Regions from separate parts of the Cellvibrio sp. KY-GH-1 genome, predicted to be linked through region 1. Evidence: predicted binding sites of a transcription regulator. Region 1 holds the regulator's gene; the other holds the start of a gene.
The links. Region 1 encodes PhoB, which activates phosphate uptake and scavenging genes when phosphate is short. Its sites were predicted from a motif close to TGTCATAAANNTGTAACA; they were not measured.
Positions count from the first base shown of each region.

Region 1 (8,044 bases):
TGCTACTCCCATTGCCAAGGCAATAGCCATGGCCGTGGTGACCAAATAGAGCACCAGCGTTTTCGTGGCGAGAGCCCCCATGCGGTTGTGCCCCCCGAGCGACGCCGCACCGCACACTAAAGAAACAAAAACGAGCGGCACTACGAGTAATTTAAGTGACGCCACAAAAATTTGTCCGATGGTGTCAAACAGACCATTGATAACGAACACTTGTAACCACTGGCCCAGAGGACTAGCGGCAGTCTGATGTGCTTGATCAACCCCCATAATCAGGTTGAACACCACGCCTACAATGACCCCTAGCACCATGCCGAGTAAAATTTTATTGGTTAGTGACATAGATACACCCCGGGGCAATAGGTATTTAGCTTTTATTGTTGGTTGAGTCTGGTGTTGGTCAAATCAGAGGCGATGGCGGCGTGGTCATGCCGCCGGAGGAAAGTGTTATTCGTTAACCGCATCTTTCAGGGCTTTGCCCGCTTTGAAAGTTACAGTCTTGCTAGCAGCGATCTGAATAGTTGCTCCAGTCTGCGGATTGCGCCCTTCGCGCGCGGCACGCTCGCTAACATTGAAGGTACCGAATCCCAACAAGGCCACAGACTCACCGCGAGCAAGCGCATTGGTAATCTGTTCGATAAAGGCAGAAACCACCAGGTCAGCCTTGTTAACGCCCAAGTCAGTGTTATTTGCCAGAGCTACGACTATATCGGTCTTGTGCATATTTTCTTCTCCTAAATAGTGAATCGCCGGGGGAGTTTACCTGCATTAATCCGCAAGCGGCAGACTTATCTCGATTTTTTACACGGCAAGACAAACGAGCTGATAAACTGCGGCCCGCCTTGAACACTGCAAGTGTTTTTATCCGCCAACCCAACCGCTTTATGACCAGGAGACCGCGATTGCCCCAGGCATATTCCACCCCCGGCTTATTGTGGCGCCCACTCGCACTCTGGCCGCGCGCGATTCGTCCGCCCTTGGCATTGCAACACTGGTTAACCGACCCAGGCTCCCTAACTGCGCGCCTGATCAAAAAAAGCACTGGCAAGTTTGAGGTGGAGATAGTTCGTCAGTTTATTGGCCGCGCCAGCCGAAATGAATGTGAGGTGTTGGCGATACGGATGAGTGACCTGGTAATGATTCGCGAGGTAATCCTCAAAGGTAACAACCAGCCCTGGGTGTTTGCGCGCAGCCTCCTGCCACTCGCTAGCCTTACCGGTGAACTGCGTCATCTGCGCAAACAGCGTACTCGCCCATTGGGTGCATTTTTGTTTAGCCAGTCGCATTTAGTACGCAGTCCAATTGCGGTTGCGGCCATCCAGCGCAATCATTGCTATGTGCCGTCAACACTGGCGGAGTCAGAGTTACTTTGGGGGCGCCGCTCGATTTTTTCCCTGCATGGCAAGCATCTGCTGGTGAGTGAGGTTTTCCTGCCGGATTTTGTCGCCAGCCTCGCATTGGAACAGGCATAATCACCCGCCAACCAGGTATTCCAATAACAAGTCACAGGCGTTTTGGCAATGACAACCCCTAGCGACAAGCCCGCAAACCCTGCCGTAACCCCAGCGGCAACACCTGCACCGGCAGAACCCGGCCCGGCACCGGCTAAACCGGTCATGCGCAAAAAGCCGACCCCCAAACCAGAAACGGAAGCGCCTGTGGCCAATACCGGCCAACAGACTGCGCCAAAAGTAAAGGCCCCGGCTGTAAAAAAGGCAATGCCAACCACAGCACCCGCAACACCAAAGAAGACAGCTACGGAGCAAGTTCCCAGCGGCAATAGCACACAAGAAGCAGCAAGCCCGGTCGCTGAAACCTCCGCTAAACCTGCGACCAAGTCCGCACCGAAAAAGTCAGCGACAGCAACTAAACCCCAGACTCAAACGCCCACAGCTCCAGCTCCAGCTCCAGCTCCAGCTCCAGCTCCAGCTCCAGCTCCAGCTCCAGCTCCAGCTCCAGCTCCAGCTCCAGCTCCAGCTCCAGCTCCAGCTCCAGCTCCAGCTCCAGCTAACAGGAATCATGCAGCGAAAATCCTTAAAAATGCAGAAAAATTGCTAGAAAAAACGCCATCCAGTAATTTCATCTTGCAAAAGGCACCGCACTACTGGCGCTTGATGCGTATGGATCGCCCGATTGGCACCTTATTATTGCTATGGCCAACGCTCTGGGCACTGTGGCTGGCAGCCAAAGGCGTTCCCAGCATCAAGAATCTTGTGATTTTCGTATTGGGCGTGATTGTGATGCGCGCCGCTGGCTGTGTGATTAACGATTTCGCCGATCGCAAAATCGACGGCAAGGTCGCGCGCACCAAAGAACGACCACTGGCGACAGGTGCTGTCTCGAGCAAAGAAGCGATCGTCCTGTTTATAGCACTTTGCCTGACCGCCTTTGGCCTAGTCCTCATGACCGACGCGCTAACCATCAAACTCTCCGTTGGCGGCTTGGCACTGGCATTTTGTTACCCCTTTATGAAACGTCACACTCACCTACCACAGGTAGTTTTGGGCGCCGCGTTCGCTTGGGGAATTCCCATGGCCTATGCCGCAGAAGCCGGTGAACTCAACCGCCATATGTGGGTGATTTATCTGGCCGTCGTACTCTGGACCGTCGCCTACGACACCTTCTACGCCATGGTAGATAGGGATGACGACATGAAAATTGGAGTGAAATCCACCGCCATTTTGTTTGGCGAACAAGATCGCCTAATCACCGGTGCCTTGCAGCTACTAACCATTTACGCACTGGTATTGGTGGGCAATCGCTTTGAATTGGGCGGCCTCTACTACCTTGGGCTGGTAGTAGCGGGCGGATTGTTCGCCTATCAACAGTGGCTAATCCGCTTTCGCGCCCGCGACGCCTGCTTTAACGCCTTCCTCAATAATAACTGGGTGGGGATGGCGATTTTTGTGGGGTTAGCTGCCGACTTAGCCGTGGGTAAATCTTCATAATTCAGGCATATGTTGGAGCTCAAGCTCACTATATAATCGCCGCCCAACCTCAACCCAGGTTTTTTTGTGGCAAGGAACACCGCACAGGGATTATTGCTGCAAAAGGACTATCGCCTATCAGGAGATAAACTCAATGAAATACCTTAATGTCATCGCGAGTAGCTTGCTAGCTTTGGTTATTGCTGCACCTGTCAGTGCATCAGAACCGGCTCATCCGACCGGCAAGGATGTGAGTAGCATCAGCAAATCGGTAAAGTCCTCCAAATCTTCAAAGTCCGCCAAATCATCAAAATCTTCAAAGTCGTCCAAATCATCGAAGACTTCCTCCAGCACCAGCTTTTCATCTACCTCCAGTGTCAGCTCAACATCCAGTGTCGCTGCTTGCCCGTTGATAAGTGGACTGGATAACACTCCGACAGAACTGGGGCTTAGTGTGGCAGCTGGCAACCGAGTCTACTTGTCCCTCCAGGTGCAAAACGCGGATCTTGGTTGGCAATTTCCGGAAGTCCAGCTGAATAACGCCTATGTAACTTTGGTAAGCACTAATGGCTCAACGTTTATCTATGAAGTTTTGGCACTGGAAAACCTGCCCTCAACCAGCCTGACGTCGATCTACCTTAACTACCAACAACTGAACGCCAACCTGAACGTAACGCGCACCATCGGTATTTACGAGACTATTACTAGTGCAGTAAACGGGGCCAACCCGCTGGCAACCACCCTGACTACGTTGGTCGATACCGCTAGTTGTAACGGTAACTCGTCATCAACCACTAACAGCAGTTCAACAGCGACGCAAAGCTCAGGAGCTACAACCTCAAGCGCGAGTTCATCCAGCCCTACAGTTGTTTGCGAAACTCAGGCAGGTGTTGACAAGGGTACTGCCAGCCTTGGTTTCGGTGTACTACAGGGACAAAACGTCTTTCTGAGCCTGCAGTTGCGCAACGCGAATTACATCTCAACCATCCAGATCAGTCTGCCCGAGGCCGATGTCGTGGAAGTGTTTAATAGCGGCGGCAAGCGAATTTTCCAGGTCAGTGCTCTGCAAAATATCCCGGCAGTCGCCAATTTCCAGCTGAATTACGGATTTCAGCAAACAATTGCCAATCAAAACGTATGGCGTGATGTCGCTATTCACGACACCATTACCGGAGCCATCAACGGTATTTTCCCACTCAGCACATCTTCCAGCCTGCTGGTGGATGCGGCTAGTTGCGTCCAATAATATTCCCGATTAAGGGAATATTATTCCTGCATGATAGTTACTTTAACAATCAAGCAGGCCAGCGATAAAACGCCCTTGTGGCGCATTTTTTAATGTTAACGTTAAAGTATGCGCCACTCGGTCAACCCTCTCGATAATACTCACCGAGCAGCACGTTTTGCGGCTTCATCTACCAATTCGATAAGCGTTAGCACCGATTGCCGATGCAGGTATCGCAGTTTCACGCGGTGCAGCCATCTATGACGCTATTAGCGATCAACGGAAACCTCCGATTGACGCCCTCCTGTGACATTATCGAAGGTCATACTTGGTAACAAAATACATCGCCTAAACACACTAACGAACAATACAGGTTTGGCGGAGCGTTTGCCCCTTAGAACAGCGTTCATAAAGATCTTACGTGCTATATTTCCCCCAAATATCCTGCACACTGTCATAAATGTGTAACACTGAACTTATTTAATAAGCTGCAATATTAGCTTCATAAATACCGAAGCTTCCCGTGGTTTACTCAGGCAGAGCACCTTTATGACTGGTCGCAAAATTCTGATCGTTGATGATGAATCCGCTATTCGCGATATGTTGCGCGTGGCACTGGAGATGGCTGAGTATCAAGTCATGGAGGCGAGCAATGCGCAGGATGCTCACGGCCTGATCATTGATGAAAAGCCTGACTTAATCCTGCTCGACTGGATGATGCCCGGCACCAGCGGTATCGAATTGGCGCGCCGGTTGAAGCGCGATGAGGTGACCTCGGCAACTCCGATCATCATGCTGACCGCCAAAGGTGAAGAGGACAACAAAATTCAGGGCCTGGAAGTGGGCGCTGACGATTACATCACCAAACCCTTTTCCCCGCGTGAGCTGGTCGCGCGCTTGAAGGCAGTATTGCGCCGCGCCGATCCGCAAATCAATTCCGCCCCCATTACCGTTCAGGGCTTGTGTCTGGACCCCGCCAGCCACCGCGTGACCATCAATGATCAGTCGGTCGATATGGGCCCCACCGAATATCGGCTGCTGGAATTTTTCCTCACTCACCAGGAACGGGCTTATACTCGCAGCCAATTACTGGATCATGTGTGGGGCGGCAATGTTTATGTGGAAGAGCGGACGGTAGATGTGCATATTCGCCGCCTGCGCAAAGCTCTGACCATAGACGGCCATGAAGACTTGATCCAGACCGTACGCGGTACCGGTTACCGTTTCTCCACTCGCATTGAAGCCTGATTTCACTCTGCGGTGAGTATCCGGAGGTAGAAACCTCTGCAAGACCATCGGAGACAGGGACGTCGACGATGAGCCCCCATGGATGGGTTCACGGCGTGTCTTGCAGAGGTTTCTACCTCCGGATACGGATTAAGAACTAAGAGGCTCCCCCTTGCTTAAAGGTTTCAGTACCGAACTCCAACGTATTCTGGTCATCCTCGTTGTCTGCAGCGTGATTGGCTTTTTTAGCGACCATTATGCGCTTTGGATGCTATTTGGCTGTGCGATTTATATTCTCTGGATGCTCTGGCAGATGCGCCGTCTCAACCAATGGCTGGTGCGTCAGGAGAGCGAACACCCGCCCGAAGCCAGCGGTATCTGGGGCCAGATCTTCGACAATATCTACCAATTACAACGCGACCAGCGGCTGGAAAAAGAAAACCTGCAAGCGGTGATTAAACGCATTCAGGAAATCAGCTCTGCACTAAAAGATGGCCTGGTAATTCTGGATGCGCGCGGCCATCTGGATTTCTGGAACCCGGCCGCACACCGAATGCTGGCGCTCAGCACCAAAGACCAGGGGCAATCGGTCATCAACTTTATCCGCCACCCCAAATTCGTGACCTACTTTGAAGAAGGCAACTACGAGGAACCACTGGAACTGCCGTCCTCGCGCTTCGCGTCCAAACAGCTGCAATTCCAGATCACCCTGTTTGGCAAGAATGAACGGTTAATTGTAATTCGCGACGTAACACAGCTGCATAACCTGGAAAAAATGCGCCAGGACTTCATTGCCAACGTCTCCCACGAACTGCGTACACCGCTGACGGTTATCAACGGCTATGTAGAAACCCTGGTGGATAACAACACTACACCTACGTGGATTAAGCCGTTGCAGCAAATGTTGCAGCAATCCAAGCGCATGTCGCTATTGATTAATGATTTGCTGGTGTTATCCAAACTGGAAACCACTGAAGCCGGCCACAACCACAAGCCAATCAATATCGAACAGCTACTCGCGATTGTAAAAAGCGAAGCCGAAGTGTTGAGTAAAGAAAAGGAACAGCAGCTCACGCTCATCTGCAACAACACCACCAAGCCCTTGCAGTTACCTGGAAATGAAAAGGAATTACACAGCGCCTTTTCCAACCTGGTTATCAACGCGGTAAAGTACACGCCCAACGAAGGGCGTATTAGTCTTTTGTTATGGCAGGATCAGAAACATTTTTACTTTTCCGTCAGCGATAACGGGCCAGGTATAGAAGCTCAACACATCCCACGCCTTACCGAGCGCTTCTACCGCGTCGATGCCAGCCGCAACAGCAGCACGGGCGGTACTGGTTTGGGATTGGCAATCGTGAAGCATGTACTAATGCGCCACGATGCTGAATTGCAAATCACCAGCGAACCGGGCCGGGGCAGTACCTTTACCTGCATATTTCCTCTACCGCAAAAGTAACCCTTCGTGATATCAGCTCGCTTGGCAGAAAAGTGACAACCTTGTCAATTTTTCTGCTTTCCCACCAAAAGTCGAACTTGACTGGCACTTAAAGCCGGAATTGCTTCGCAAATTCGCACTTAATGACAAAACTATTACCCTATTGACTTAAAGTCGGACCGGATAAAACAACGTTGTCATTTTAGACTCGATCCCCATGCAATGATCCTGACGCCAAGTGCGCAGGGAACTGCATGAGTTAAATAACAAGCGATTACCCTAAGGTTCGCACTGGTTTATGACCAATCTAAATTACCCAGGAGATTGAGAGTGAAAAAGACAATAAAAACTTGCGGTATTGCCGCTGTAGTAATGGGTTCACTGCTGGCTGCAGGCCAGGCATTTGCCCACGGATATGTATCTTCTCCAAAATCACGTTACATCCAATGTGCTGAGAACGGTATTGAAAACCCAACCCATCCAGCCTGTATCGCCGCAAAAGCAGCCGGCAACGCGGGTCTTTACACCCCACAGGAGGTTGCTGTGGGCGGCGTTAAAGACAACCACGAGTTCTTCATTCCTGATGGTCGTCTCTGCTCTGCCAACCGCTCCAACCTGTTTGGTATGGACCTGGCGCGTACGGACTGGCCAGCAACCAACGTAGTACCTGGCCCACGTACCTTTACCTGGACCAACACTGCGGCGCACAAAACCTGGTATTTCCGTTATTACATTACCAAAGAAGGCTATAACCACAGCCAACCGCTGCGCTGGAGCGATCTGGAGTTGATCCACGACTCAGGCAAAGCGGATCAGGAAGCTGTTTCCAACCATGTGGTTAACCTGCCACAACGTACCGGTCGCCACATTGTGTACTCAATCTGGCAACGCGACTGGGAGCGCGATGCAGCGGAAGGTTTCTATCAATGTATTGACGTTAACTTCGGCGGCACGACAACTTCCTCTGTTGCTAGCACCAGCTCATCGGTAAAAAGCTCTGCAGCACCATCATCAGTTGCTTCTTCGGTGGCCAGTTCAGTTGCCTCCAGCGTTTCCAACAATACTTGCGCCAGCTTGCCTGTGTGGAATGCGCAAACCGCGTACACCAACCCGCAACAAGTGCAGTACAACGGAAATCGCTACCAGGCTAACTACTGGACCCAAAACAACAACCCAGCGACCAACTCGGGTCAATACGCTCATTGGTTAGACTTGGGCGCTTGTACCGGC
Region 1 covers NZ_CP031728.1:4,168,151-4,176,194, reverse strand. The annotation lists gene D0C16_RS17655 (dicarboxylate/amino acid:cation symporter) at 1-339, opposite strand, end outside; gene D0C16_RS17650 (HU family DNA-binding protein) at 445-720, opposite strand; gene D0C16_RS17645 (chorismate lyase) at 900-1,469, shown strand; gene ubiA (4-hydroxybenzoate octaprenyltransferase) at 2,112-2,945, shown strand; gene D0C16_RS17630 (hypothetical protein) at 3,079-4,170, shown strand; gene phoB (phosphate regulon transcriptional regulator PhoB) at 4,699-5,397, shown strand; gene phoR (phosphate regulon sensor histidine kinase PhoR) at 5,549-6,835, shown strand; gene D0C16_RS17615 (lytic polysaccharide monooxygenase) at 7,145-8,044, shown strand, end outside.

Region 2 (8,044 bases), 1.9 Mb from region 1:
CCACCAACGCGTTGCGCTGATCGTAATTTATTCCGGCATCGGTAAACCATTGACGCATGCTGCCATTAAAAAACCAGACTTCCGTTAATGGACTGACCGTAACGCAGGCCCACACAGTGGCAACAATTGGTAACAACACAATTACCGCCTCCCAACCTTCCGGCATTTTGTTGCGGACAGATTCAGGGCACTTACTCCACGCAAATCCGGTTACCAACATAGTGACTGGCAACAATATTAATATGCTGAAAATTGCGGGTAGATGATTTTCAATAAAAGGCGCGAGCCACAATCCTGCAAGGAAACCGAGAATTACTGTCGGCAGCGCCGCCATAATTTCAATGGTCGGTTTTACAATGCCGCGCAATTTCGGAGTCATAAAATAAGCGGTGTAAATTGCGCCCATCACACCCAGCGGAACCGCAAATAAAATCGCGAAGAAAGCGGCTTTTAAGGTACCTAACGAAAGCGGGACAAAACTCATCTTGGCTTCGAAGTTGTCGCTACCTGAAGAAGCCTGCCAAATATATTCCGGCGCATCGCGACCTTCGTACCACACTTTTTGCCAGAGCGAGCTGAAAGATACTTCCGGGTGTTTGTTCCAAACATCGAGTAGTGACAAATTTTTGCTGTTATCAATTAGCAAAGCGCGGTTGTTTATTGGTGATACGGCAATTTTGTTAATGGGTTTGTCGCCCATGGACTCAACTAACAAGGTGCGCTGCGACGTGCCGAAATAAATACCGATATTGCCTTTAACATCGCCGGCCCAAAAACCGCGACGCGCAAACTCCGGGGCAAACCCGGTAATTGCACCTGGCAGAGAATCAAAATCGCGCACATGGGTTACGTGATATTCATTGTGTTGGTCGCGCACTAAAAACCATTGACTTACGTGGCCTTCGCTAGTGCCCACAGCCAGCGAACCCGTGCCTACCAGAAATTGCATGGCGGTGATTTTTCCGTGAGGAATAACCACGGCTTCTTTGCGCTCTGCCGCAGAAGGGCTAACAATTTTGTACAAAATAATTTGCGCTTTATCGGTTGCAACAACCAGATGTTGTGCCCCCTCATCGATTTGCATGTGCGTACCGGTCGCGCCTTGTGGCAAAGGTGGTAAAGTAAAAATTTCCTGCTCGAGGTTTACCGCACCGGTAATTAAATTGCGACTGCTGCTAAATACACCGAGTATTAACCTATTATCGGCCGTCAAGGCTCCAATTAACGTACCACTGGAGGTCTCCTGAATCGCTAATACGCTTAAAGCACTGCCCTTCTCATCCAATTGAATTGGCTGATCGCCTAGTGGAAATTCAATGCTAGGAGTAATTTGACGTTTGTCGTTTGGGTAGCTGAGTTCATATTCTGTTTTCGCGACAGCAACCTGACCATTGTTATAGCCGTAAGCTACCAGACCATGATCAGCCGTACTGGTTGCCAGCGCCGAAAATTCGCTGCGTTCCGATTTTGGCATTTGAGCAGACAGCAGGGTTTTACCGTCATCCACGGTGAAGAAACTAATAGCGCCACTGCGTTTAAAGTTGCCACCAATTTCTTCATAGCGCTCCAGGGTCAGGAATTCTGTTTCATCTTCCGGCGCTTGATGAAGGGCCTCAGGTGTATAAGTTTTGACTACCTCTACCGATGCCCCACGAAACAGGGGTGCGATCTCAGAGAAAAGGTAGAAAAATATCAACCCCAATGAAAAAACAACCGCCATGCCGGCGGTCATCACTCCATAACGGGATAAGCCATCCTTAAATTTGCGTAGGCGACGCAGGCGGTTGCGCTGTTCGAGTGTCGGCATCAAGCTGACGGTTTCTTTTACCAAGGGAATGGGTTCGGACATGGTCTGCTCACCTGATTAAACTTCTGGCACGAGAATCCTAACAATCAAAAATGACACTTTTGTTACAAAACCCGATTTGATTGTCATTTTTCTGTAACACAAATCACTAGGACGAAAAAAAGCCGCCCATCGGGGCGGCCTTTAACATCAGCAAATTAGTTATTTTTGCAGATCAGCCAGCGCTTTGGTGGTCATGGTCGACGGCAGCGGGATATAACCATCACGCACTACAGTTTCCTGACCTTGCTTGGAGAGAACCATCTTCAAAAACTCGAGCTGCAGAGCATCCAGCTTGCGATTTGGGTGCTTATTGATGTAAACATACAACACGCGCGCCAGAGGATAGGTGCCATCCAATGCGTGAGTTGCATCAGGCGTTATGAATGGTTGTCCATCTTTCTTGGAGAGTGGCAACGCACGCACGCCAGAAGTGATGTAACCAATACCTGAGTAACCAATACCGTTGATCGACTCTGATACACCCTGCACTACCGAAGCAGAACCTGGTTGCTCATTGATAGTTGCTTTGAAGTCACCTTTACACAGGGCTTCATCCTTAAAGTAACCGTAGGTACCCGATACTGCGTTACGGCTGTAGATGGTGAAATCGCGGTTCGCCCATGCACCCTCAAGACCTACCTCACCCCAACGGGTGATATCTTTAGCTTCGCCGCACTTGCGGGTAGCAGAGAAAATGGCATCCACTTGTTGCAGCGACAAACCTTTTACCGGGTTGTCCTTGTTTACATAGACTGCTAAAACATCGATCGCCACAGGCACAGCAGTTGGCTTGTAACCGTATTTTGCTTCGAAAGCCTGAACTTCTTCAGCTTTCATTTCACGGCTCATTGGGCCGAAGTTAGCAGTACCTTCGATCAACGCTGGTGGCGCAGTTGAAGAACCAGCACCTTGAATCTGGATGTTTACATTCGGGTACAGCTTTTTGAAATCTTCTGCCCAAAGGGTCATCAAGTTGTTCAGTGTGTCTGAACCAATTGAGTTAACGTTGCCGGAAACCCCTGTTGCCACCTTGTATTCCGGCAACTTTGGATCAACGGCAGCCTGCAGTGCAGCAGTGCAAACCATAGAGCCGGCCAATACCAGCCCCTTGATAATGTTCTTGGCGTTCATAGAGCGCTCCGTTAGTCATTGCGTAGATTGGTTAGATGGCAAGGTTGCCTTACCACTGAGCGCTACTCTAACGAGCGAATATGACAGTAATGTGACCAACGAATGTTTTTGTCACAAATATGTCGCACAAGCGTCACAAACCTGCACCTAAAGCAACAACACCAGCCGCAGCTGGTGTTGTTGAGTCTAGTTTTATTTCACAACCCTGAGTCCGGGCCGTTTCGCCCCATCCCCTATTGACTTAACCGGTGGTGTAGGTGGGGTAGGAGGCGGCACCGGCGGCTGGGGATGTGCCTCCGCCTCAAACATCATCCCCTGGCCATTTTCACGGGCATAGATACCCAGAACGGCGCCTGTGGGGATATACAGATTATTCACCACACCACTAAAACGAGCATTAAAGGAAACCGCCGTATTATCCATAAAAAAATCTTTCACTGCAGTGGGTGATATATTCAAGATGATCTGACCATCTTTGTTGACATGCTGCTGGGGTACCTGGGTTCCTTGCACATGGGCATCCACCAAAATATGAGGGGTGCAATTATTGTCCAATATCCATTCGTAGATGGCGCGCAAAAAGTAAGGGCGACTGGAAGACATGGACATAAAATTTTCCTTGAAAGTAAACAACATCATCAAGTTACAGGGATTCAACAATAGACTCAAACAAAAAGGGCGACTTGCGTCGCCCTTTTTGTTTGTTGCAGATCTATCAGTGAATTTCTCGCCAGAACTCACGGTTCAGGAAGTATACAAAGATAAATAAAATTACCAGAAAGCCCAAGACATAGTATCCAATGCCCTGACGCTTTACAGCGATTGGCTCAGCCACATACTCCAGGAAGTTAACAAGGTCATACACCGCCTCATCAAACTCAGCTTGAGACATAGAACCCTTAACTTTACCTTCTTTGAGCGCACCGCAATGCTCATCGATTTCCACCTGACCAACATCGTTGCGCAACGCGCCACCGTGATGATTCAGTTTTGGGCCGGCACCGCATTCAAGCAAGCCTTGCGGGCCGATTAACACGTGCGGCATACCCACATTAGGAAATACACGGTTGTTAACACCCCATGGGCGGGTTTCATCTTTGTAGAAGTTACGCAAATAGGTATAAATCCACTCAGGTGAGCGTGCACGCGCAACCAAAGTCAAATCCGGAGGAACCACACCAAACCAAATTTTGGCTTGCTGGGGCTTCATAGCAATCTCCATCAATTGACCGATACGTTGATCGCCGAAAATCAGGTTTTGCTCCATCACATCATGGGGAATACCCAAGTCATCAGCTACACGCTCAAAACGGGAATATTTCAGTGAATGGCAACCCATACAGTAGTTCGTGAAATATTTGGCGCCACGCTGCAATGAATCCTTGTCATTCAGGTCAGCCTCCATGTAATCACAAGGAATCGCACCGCAATTGAAAGCACCTTCAGATGCCACCGCTTTGATAGGTACGACCGCCAGAATCACAAACAGGATAAAGCCAGCAGCAACCAACAAGCCCGGCAATCCTTTGGCCTGAACACGAGTCGGCTCAACCAAATCTTTATCACGCGCCGCCAACAAGGGCAGAACCGCGAAGATAGCCGCTAGCAGGAAGCAGAACCCAATCAGCAGCGCAGGTACATCACCACCGATATAAACAGCACCCATCCAGGCAAAGATCACCGCAAAAGCACCACTCAACACCCACGAGGTTTTGGATTTGGCTTTTTCTGCACTCGTAGTTGTCCAAACCGGCATAGTTACGAAATATGCAAAGTAGAACGCTGTGGCAATTTGCGATAGCAGGGTTCTACCTTCCGTTGGAGCCTTAACACCCAAATACCCGAGAACAACGAACATGGAGGCAAATGCAATCAGCGCAATACGTGGAATATGTCCGCGATAGCGCATAGATTTGACCTTGCTGCGATCCAACCAGGGCAATACGAACAGAATAGCGATTGCCGCTGCCATAGCCACAAAGCCTAAGAACTTGGCGGTCAATACCATTGGGCCGAGTTCGATTTGCATGGTCACTGCGCGCAGTACCGCATAGAAAGGAGTGAAGTACCATACCGGTGCGATATGTGTTGGTGTCTTCAGGTTGTTAGCTTCTTCGAAGTTGGCGTATTCAAGGAAGAAACCGCCCATCTCCGGCATAAAGAACATTATGAAACAGAAGGCAAACAGGAATACTGTGATCCCCACCAAATCGTGCACTGTATAGAACGGATGGAAAGGAACGCCATCGCGCGGAATGCCATTCTCATCTTTGTTCTTTTTGATCTCAACACCATCAGGGTTGTTTGAACCCACTTCGTGCAGCGCCAAAATGTGCATCATTACCAAAGCTAACAATACAATTGGCAACGCCACTACGTGCAGGGCGAAGAAGCGGTTCAAGGTAATACCGGAAATCAGGTAATCACCACGAATCCACTGCACCAAATCTTCCCCAATACCGGGAATAGCACCGAATAGCGAAACAATTACCTGTGCACCCCAGTAGGACATCTGCCCCCAAGGCAATACATAACCCATAAAGGCTTCTGCCATGAGCACCAGATAGATGGTCATACCGAAGATCCACACCAGTTCACGTGGAGCCTTATAAGAACCGTACATCATGCCGCGGAACATATGCAGATAAACAACGATGAAGAATGCAGAAGCGCCGGTAGAGTGCATGTAACGCAGTAACCAACCGAAATCCACATCGCGCATAATGTATTCAACAGACGCGAAAGCACCTTCTGCTGAAGGGTTGTAGCTCATGGTCAACCAGATACCGGTAACCAATTGGTTAACCAATACCAGCAGCGAAAGCACACCAAAGAAATACCAGAAGTTAAAGTTCTTGGGTGCGTAGTATTTACCCATATGGGTATCCCAGGCACGTTGTACCGGAAGACGCTTATCAACCCATTGCCACAATCCAACTAACCAATTCATCTTAAGCCCCTTGATCTTCGCCAATCACAACTACAGCATCACTCTCATAACGATGAGGAGGAACTTCCAGGTTCAGTGGAGCAGGAACGCCGATGTAAACGCGGCCTGCCAAATCGTATTTCGAACCATGACATGGGCAGAAGAAGCCACCCTGCCATTTCTCACCACCCAGGTCCGCCGCGTGTACATCCGGACGATACATAGGTGCACAACCCAAATGGGTACAAACGCCCAACAGGATCGCAAACTCTTTATTGATGGCACGCTCTGGATTTTTTGCATACTCAGGTTGCTGAGGCTCTTCCGAGTTTGCGTCGAGCAATACTCCCAACTCCTCTACCTTTTTCAGGCTATCCAGTGCGGCTTGGGTACGACGCACCACAAACACCGGTTTACCGCGCCACTCAACGGTGACCATAGCGCCCGGCTCTACCTTGCTAAGGTTGTATTTCACAGGAGCACCTGCAGCTTTCGCCTTGGCACTCGGGTTCCAGGAACCTACAAACGGCACTGCTGCACCAACCACACCAACCGCACCCACTGCACAAGTGGCTCCGATTAATACACGACGGCGCGTCTTATTTACTGCGTCATTACTCATGACGAATTTCTCCCCTAACAGCTAACGGCTAGCAAATCGCCTAAATCGCGCTGCGACTGTGCAAAGATTCTGCAACCAAGTCCGACGACAAAGGATTATTGGGTGACTCAAGAAAAGGCGGGCAATCTTAATGAATTCACACACGGCTTACAAGAATAACCACACACAAACAGTGGGTTATTGGCCCGCAATTTTAGACGTAAAAAAACGCCCAAGCCAGAAAAGACTTGGGCGTTTTTTTGATGATCATCAAGCAGCAGGCACAAAACCCACCGCAAGAAATCATTAACGCTTGGAGAATTGTGGCTTTTTACGCGCTTTACGCAAGCCAACTTTCTTACGCTCAACCTCACGAGAATCGCGGGTTACGTAACCAGCTTTACGCAGATCGCCACGCAGGCTCTCATCGTACTCCATCAGAGCGCGAGTCAAACCGTGACGAATAGCGCCAGCTTGACCAAAGCTACCGCCACCAGAGACAGTAACATTTACGTCAAATTTTTCTACCAGACCAACCAGCTCGAGCGGCTGACGAACAACCATGCGCGCTACCGGACGACCAAAGTATTCGTCCAGAGGACGATCATTTACAGTAATAGTGCCAGTACCGGCAGTGATGAACACACGTGCGGTAGAGGTCTTGCGACGGCCTGTGCCGTAAAATTGTGCAGACATGTCGACTCCCCTTAGATGCTCAGTTCTTTAGGCTGTTGAGCAGCATGCGGATGCTCATTACCTGCATAAACTTTCAGTTTCTTGAACATAGCGCGACCCAGCGGGCCTTTTGGCAGCATGCCTTTAACGGCGATCTGGATAGTGCGCTCTGGAGCTTTTTCCATCAACTTTTCGAAGGTAGTAGATTTGATACCGCCAACGAAGTTGGTGTGATGGTAGTAAACCTTGTCAGTAGCTTTACGGCCAGTAACACGCACTTGCGACGCGTTGATAACAACGATGTAATCACCGGTATCAACGTGTGGAGTGAATTCTGGCTTGTGCTTGCCACGCAGACGCGAGGCGATTTCCGCAGATAAACGGCCGAGAGTTTTACCCGCCGCATCCACGATGAACCAGTCATGTACGACAGATTCAGGTTTGGCAATATAGGTCTTCATGTTATTCCTGCCTAAATTGGATGTGGAACTGATTTAAATGAATCAAACACCCCTGAAATCAGGGAGGCGGCATACTACACATACGACGAGTAGATTTCAACCAGAATATAGGTTCGGCATCCGCAAGGCGATCGACTATTCGGGGCGATGCGGCCGCGTCAGGTATTCGTGGCTCTGCATTTCTAGCAACCGGCTCACAGTACGTTGAAACTCAAAATCCAACTTGCCGGTAGAATACAGCTCCGCTAGCGGGAGCTCCGCGGATATAACCAACTTAACCTGGCGATCATAAAATTCATCCACAAGGTTTACAAAGCGGCGAGCCTGATCATCCTTTGCCCGCCCCAAGCCTGGGACATTACTCAAAATAACCGTGTGATACTCGCGCGCCAGCTCGA
Region 2 covers NZ_CP031728.1:2,226,165-2,234,208, forward strand. The annotation lists gene D0C16_RS09635 (ABC transporter permease subunit) at 1-1,849, opposite strand, end outside; gene D0C16_RS09640 (PstS family phosphate ABC transporter substrate-binding protein) at 2,009-2,980, opposite strand; gene D0C16_RS09645 (ClpXP protease specificity-enhancing factor) at 3,173-3,589, opposite strand; gene D0C16_RS09650 (ubiquinol-cytochrome c reductase) at 3,696-5,930, opposite strand; gene petA (ubiquinol-cytochrome c reductase iron-sulfur subunit) at 5,932-6,531, opposite strand; gene rpsI (30S ribosomal protein S9) at 6,817-7,206, opposite strand; gene rplM (50S ribosomal protein L13) at 7,218-7,646, opposite strand; gene zapE (cell division protein ZapE) at 7,782-8,044, opposite strand, start outside.
Region 2: D0C16_RS09635 (ABC transporter permease subunit) is a predicted target of PhoB. The motif match lies at 1,931-1,948, and genes of this name have one in related genera.